2 regions of the Pseudarthrobacter sp. C1 genome follow, and region 1 is predicted to be linked to the other one. Evidence: predicted binding sites of a transcription regulator. Region 1 holds the regulator's gene; the other holds the start of a gene.
What was found. Region 1 encodes Rex, which represses fermentation and respiration genes when NADH is low (regulators of the CRP and FNR family bind a similar motif). Its sites were predicted from a motif close to CTTGTGAANNNNTTCACAAG; they were not measured.
Positions count from the first base shown of each region.

Region 2: a site for Rex is predicted at 2,084-2,103, ahead of araB (ribulokinase). Genes of this name have one in related genera too.

Region 1 is NZ_JAYESK010000003.1:125,919-129,241, reverse strand. Features, by position in the region: gene U7114_RS05745 (hypothetical protein) at 1-712, shown strand, start outside; gene U7114_RS05740 (redox-sensing transcriptional repressor Rex) at 775-1,479, opposite strand; gene U7114_RS05735 (glutaredoxin family protein) at 1,584-1,838, opposite strand; gene U7114_RS05730 (HAD family hydrolase) at 1,928-2,746, shown strand; gene U7114_RS05725 (30S ribosomal protein bS22) at 2,814-2,912, opposite strand; gene U7114_RS05720 (helix-turn-helix domain-containing protein) at 3,063-3,275, opposite strand.
Region 2 is NZ_JAYESK010000001.1:592,699-596,021, forward strand. Features, by position in the region: gene U7114_RS02595 (L-ribulose-5-phosphate 4-epimerase) at 1-186, opposite strand, end outside; gene araB (ribulokinase) at 183-1,943, opposite strand; gene chvE (multiple monosaccharide ABC transporter substrate-binding protein) at 2,209-3,323, shown strand, end outside.

The DNA of each region.
Region 1 (3,323 bases):
CGCACCCCAGTCCGGCGCCCCGCAGTACGGGCAGAACGCCCCGCAGTACGGGCAGCAGTCCGGCGCGCCCCAGTACGGGCAGAACGCCCCGCAGTACGGCCAGCAGTCCGGCGCCCCGCAGTACGGGCAAAACGCGCCGCAGTACGGCCAGAACCCGCCGGCGGCTCCGGGCTACGGGCAGCAGCCGTACGGGCAGTCACCCTACGCGCAGTACCCGTCGGAGCAGCCGCAGCCGTCCGGAAGCACGGGCGTTCCCCAGCTGGTCAACATTTCGTTCTGGTTGCTGATCGCCTCTGCCGCCATCTTCGTTGCCTCCGCGCTTGCCGGCCTCACCACGCTGGATGATCCCCGGTTCCGCGATGTCTTCGACAGCCAGGTCCAGGGCACCGGCGCCGGAGTCACGTACGAGGATATGAAGGGTGTCATCGCCGGCACCCTGGTGGTTTTCACCATCATCGGCCTGGCGCTGTACTTGTTGGTGGCATTCTTTGTCCGCAAGGGCAAGAACTGGGCACGCATCCTGGGCACCGTCTTCGCGGCACTTTCCGTCCTGGGCCTCTTCGGCCCTCCCAGTTTCGCGACCATCGGCACGTTGTTGGGGATCGCGGCCATTGTGCTGCTCTACCTGCCTGGTGCCGCTCCGTATTTCCGGCGGCAGCAGCCGTTCGCCAATCCGTACGGCGGCAACATGGGCAACCCGTACGGCCGGTAGTCCAGGCACCAACCACCCTGCGGGCGTGGGTCCCGAAAAAGCAGCCGGAACCGCGAAGGAACCTAGGCGGTCTGGCCCGGGGCCTGCGCCCGCTGTGCGTGGTAGGCCAGGATCTGCAGCTCCGTTGCCATGTCCACCTTGCGGAGGTTGACCCCCTCCGGCACCTGGAGCATCACGGGGGCGAAACTCAGGACGCTGCGGACGCCGGCCGCCACCACGCGGTCGCAAACATCCTGGGCCACGGCGGCCGGCAGTGCCAGCACCACCATGTTGGCCCCGGTCCGGTGCAACACCGCTTCCAGGTCGGCCACGTCGCTGACCCGCAGCCAGCCCACTTCGTTGCCCACCACCATCTGGTCCGCGTCAAAAATGGCAACTACGTCGAAGCCGCGGGATTCAAAGCCGCCGTACCGGGCCAGGGCCTTGCCCAGGTTGCCGGCCCCCACGATCGCCACTTTCCAGTCGTGCGTAAGTCCCAGGGCGGCCGCGATGTGCCGGCTCAAGTACTGCACCTCGTAGCCCACACCGCGGGTTCCATACGAACCAACGTGGGAGAGGTCTTTGCGCAGGGTTGCGGAGCTGACGCCCGAGGCCTCGGCGAGGGATTCTGAGGAGACCCGCTCCACCCCCTCGGAGAGCAGGGTGTTGAGGGCGCGCAGGTAGAGGGTCAGCCGTGCCACCGCAGCGGGCGGAATCTGTTTACCCGCCGTGCCCGTGGCTCCCGGCAGGTCCGGGACAGCCTGGGGAGTTGAATCCAGCGAAGCCACCAGCTCCTCCCTCGCATTGCGTTGTGACACCACTCTAGAGCCCCATCAGCATTGCCAACAAAGCAGGTGACGCCGATGTCCGCATCATCACAAGGTGCTGCTCCCTACTGCGCCATTGCCTGCCGGAGCACGCGTTCAAGGCGGGCTTCGTCGATCTTCCAGAAATCGCGCTGCACCCCGTCCACCAGCACCACGGGGATTTCTTCCGCATAGCGTTCACGGAGTTCCGGCTGGTGGTCCACCAACTCCTCGTCCCACTCAAGTCCCAGCGACGCGGTAACCCGCCCGACGGCGTCGCGCGCGTCTTCGCAAAGGTGGCAGTCTGCTTTGGTGATGAGGAGGACGCGCGGTGAGGCCATGCCTTAACGGTATCCCCGTTGCCCGGGCGCGGCGACGTCCGGCGTGACACCGCAGTGGAATGAAGAGTGGATTGACTAGACTCAACTGCATGCCCGTCGAGAAATACGTCGCCGTAGTCACCAAGCCGGTTGCTGCGCCGCAGCCCGGCGAGGCGGCGTTCTTCGATGTGGACAACACCCTGATGCGCGGCGCCAGCCTCTTCCACGTTGCACGGAAGATGCACCAGCGCGGCGCCTTCACCATGACCCAGGCTGCCGGCTTTGCCTGGAAGCAGTTCAAGTTCGTGGCCCGCGGCGAGAACATCGACGACGTCCATGCGGTGCGCGACTCCGCCCTGACCCTCGCCGCGGGGATCACGGTCGACGACGTAAAGGCCTTGGGCGAAGAGGTCTACGACGAGATGATCGCCTCGAGGATCTGGCCCGGCGCCAAGGCCTTGGCGGAGCAGCACCTGCGGGTTGGCCGCCGGGTGTGGCTGGTGACCGCCACACCCATCGAAGTGGCCACCGTGATTTCCACCCGGCTGGGACTGACCGGAGCCCTGGGAACGGTGGGCGAAATACATGACGGCATGTACACGGGCCGGCTGGTGGGGGACATCCTGCACGGCTCCGCCAAGGCCGTTGCCGTCCGGGCCATTGCCGACGCCGAAGAGCTGGACCTGATGCGCTGCTGGGCCTACAGCGACTCCTACAACGACATCCCCCTGCTGACCCTGGTGGGCCACCCCGTGGCCATTAACCCGGACGCCCGCCTGCGCCGGCACGCCCGGGACAACAACTGGCCCGTCTACGACTTCCGCGCAGGCCGCCGCGCAGCCACGCTCGGGCTCAAAGCGGCAACGGCCTGCGGCGCCGTCTACGGTCTCTGGAAGGGGTTCGCCCGCATCCGGGGCCCCCGCGTCTAGGCAGCGCCAACAGAAATGCCCGCCACCTCGGAAGGCGGCGGGCATTTCCACGCAGTTCGAAGTATTGCTACTTCTTGTTGCGGCGCTGGTGACGGGTCTTGCGAAGCAACTTGCGGTGCTTCTTCTTGGCCATACGCTTGCGACGCTTCTTAATAACTGAACCCACGAAAGTTCCTCACAAACTAGATGCAGTACCTGTCTGATGGAAAAGGTTCGTGGACAGAGCTACGAACTGAACAACTGACAGATTCTTACAATGACGTAAAACGTTCCTTAACAGGGTACCGCTTCCGGGAGGCGGCTATGGACAAGCTTGTCAGGCGGTCTCGGTGTGGCCGTCCACCACAGCACCTTTGAGGTACTGCTCCACCGCCTGCTCCGGGACGCGGTAGGAGCGTCCGAAGCGCACTGCCGGCATTTCGCCGGAGTGGACCAGCCGGTACACGGTCATCTTGGAGACCCGCATAACCTGGGCGACTTCAGCCACGGTGAGGAACTTCGCGTTTGAGAAGTTCTGTTCTGGCGACATTTCCCATATTCCTTTGCTGACGGATGGACAACAGTGACCCCATGTTCA
Region 2 (3,323 bases), on a different contig from region 1:
CTGGTAGGCGACCCCGGAGGGCTTGATGACCATCAGGTCGGTGCCCGGCACCCGGGCGGAAACGTTGCCCGCGGTCCACACCACCAGTTCGTAGCGGGTCAGCTCGGCATGCAGCGCGCACACTTCTTCACGGACCCGGGCGATGGTTTCCAGGGTCCCGGTTCCGGTTCCATTCCCTGCACTCATGCGGACACCTCCACGGCCGTTTCGGCGGCGGAGCCGGCACCGGGCAGGGCGGTCCGGGCAGCTTTGCGCTGGATGGCCTTGAGCCGGTGCATCACGTCGTTGCCGCCGCGGCCAAAGTAGTCGTGCAGGGCCTTGTACTCCTGGAAGAGTTCCTCGTAAGCGGCCACGTTTTCCGGGATGGGCGTGTAGACCTCACCGGGTTCGGAACCCATGGCGGCGGCAGCTTCCCGGATGTCAGCGTATTCTCCGGCGGCGACGGCGGCGTGGATGGCGGATCCCAGGGCCGGACCCTGCTCCGAGCCGATGGTGGACAGCTGAAGGCCGGTGGCGTCCGCGTAGATCTGCATCAGGAGCCTGTTCTTGAGCAGGCCGCCGGCCACGATGAATTCCTTCACCGGAACCCCGGCGTCGCGGAAGGCGTCCACGATGGTGCGGGTTCCGAAGGCCGTGGCTTCCAGCAGGGCGCGGTAGGTGTCCTCGGGCCTGGTGGCGAGGGTCTGGCCCACCACGATGCCGGACAGCTCATGGTCCACCAGCACCGAGCGGTTGCCCGAGTGCCAGTCGAGTGCGATCAGGCCGTGCTCCCCGATGGCCTGCCGCGACGCCAGTTCGGTGAGGTACTCATGGATCCCCAGCCCGCCGTCCCTGGCAGCCTGGTGGTATTCGGGCGGGACGCCGTACTTGGTGAACCAGCCGAAGATGTCCCCCACGCCGGACTGCCCGGCCTCGTAGCCCCACAGGCCCGGCACGATGCCGCCGTCCACTGCCCCGCACATTCCCGGCACTTCCCGCAGTTCGTTGCCGTTCATCACGTGGCAGGTGGAGGTGCCCATGATGGCCACCAGCTGGCCGGCTTCCACTGCCTTGGCGGCAGGGACCGTGACGTGGGCGTCAACGTTTCCCACGGCCACGGCGATGCCCTCCGGCAGCCCGGTCCAGGCTGCCGCCTCCGCCGTCAGGGTGCCGGCGGCGTCCCCCAGCCGCCCGATGGCGTGCTCCAGCTTGGAACTGACAAAGTCCTTGAAGTCCGGGTTCAGGGCGGCCAGGAAATCCGCCGAGGGATACCGCCCGTCCTGGTAGATGCCCTTGTAGCCGGCGGTGCAGGCGTTGCGGACGTAGCGGCCGCACAGCTGCCAGACGATCCAGTCGGCCGCCTCCACCCAGTGGTCCATGGCGGCGTAGGCCTCCGGATCCTCTTCCAGCAGCTGCAGGCCTTTGGCGAACTCCCACTCGGAGGAGATCAGGCCCCCGTACCGCGGAAGCCACTCTTCGCCCCGTTCGGCGGCCAGCCGGTTGATCCGGTCGGCCTGCCCTTGGGCGGCGTGGTGGCGCCAGAGCTTCACGTAGGCATGCGGCCGGTTGGCATAGCCCGGCAATTCGTTCAGGGGCGTGCCATCCGCCTTGACGGGCACCATGGTGCAGGCGGTGAAGTCAGTGGCAATACCGACGACGGCGGCCGGGTCGATCCCCGCGGCGGCCACTGCGGCGGGAACGGCTATGCGCAGGACGTCCCTGTAGTCGTTGGGCACCTGAAGCGCCCATTCCCCGGGAAGCCGTGCTCCGTCGTCGCCCGCCACGTCCTTGGGCAGGGAGCCGGTCACCACTGCATGGGGATACTCATGGACGGCGCTGCCGAGCTCCTTGCCGTCGCGGACCCGCACCACCACGGCACGGCCTGACAGGGTTCCGTAGTCCACCCCGATCACGCAGTGGTCGGGGTGGACGTCGGAGCTGGAAGTGAACAACGCAGCTGGCATGGGGTTGCCTCCATCCGGGAGGCAGAGGCCTCATTACCGGTTTTGTAGGGTCAGGGTCGAGCTAAGTGCTGCAGCAAGTGTGAACGCTAACAAAGAAGAAGTCAATGAGGTCAAAGGTTTTCGGAGTTTCCGTCAGGAGGCTCTTGTTAGCGTTCACAAATCAGTCTATATTGAACCGACACATCAACCATGTGGCCAGGGCCGGGAGCATCGTTGCTTCCCGGCCCAACAACACTTCGCGGCAATGCTGCCGCGGAAGGAGAAAATGGTGAGAATCAAAAAACTCATGGGCGCGGTGGCCCTTGTCCTCGCCCTGACCGTGGGAGCCACCGGTTGCGGCTCCCGTGGCGGAGCCACCGAATCCAGCGGCGCGGCGAAGCCCGGCGACTCGCTGGTTGGCATCTCGATGCCAACCCAGACATCCGAACGATGGATTGCCGACGGCGCCAACGTTGAGAAGTCCCTGAAAGACCTCGGCTACAAGACGGACCTCCAGTTCGCCAACGACGACATCCCAACCCAGGTCTCGCAGATCGAGAACATGCTGACGAAGGGCGCCAAAGCCCTGATCATCGCTGCGATTGACGGCACCACCCTGACCGACGTCCTGGCCAAGGCCAAGGAGCAGAACGTCAAGGTCATCGCCTACGACCGTCTCATCAACGGCACTCCGAACGTGGACTACTACACCACGTTCGACAACTACACCGTAGGCGTCCAGCAGGCCACGTCGCTGCTGACCGGCCTGGGCCTGGTCGATGCCAGCGGCAAGAAGGTGGACGGCAAGGGCCCCTTCAACGTCGAACTCTTCGCCGGAAGCCCGGACGACAACAACGCCAACTTCTTCTGGACCGGCGCCATGGACACCCTCAAGCCGTACCTGGATGCCGGCACGCTGAAGGTCCCCAGCGGCCAGGCCAAGTTTGAGCAGGCCGCCATCCTTCGCTGGCAGGCACCCGTGGCACAGAAGCGGATGGAAGACATTCTCACCTCCGCCTACAGCTCGGGCACCAAGCTGAACGGCGTCCTCTCCCCGTACGACGGCCTGTCCATCGGCATTATCTCCGCCCTCACCAGCACCGGCGGCTACGCCAAGGGAAGCCTTCCGGTAGTCACCGGCCAGGACGCCGAAAAGGGCTCCGTGAAGTCCATCGTCGCCGGCGAGCAGTACTCCACCATCTTCAAGGACACCCGCCAGCTCGGCGCCCAGGCCGTCAAGATGGTTGATGCAGTCCTCAAGGGCCAGGAACCGGAGACCAACGACACCAAGACCTACGACAACAAGGTCAAGGTTGTCCCGGCCTTCCTGCTGAAGTCCGTGATCATCACCAAGGACAACTACAAAAAGGAACTGATCGACTCGGGTTACTACACCGACGC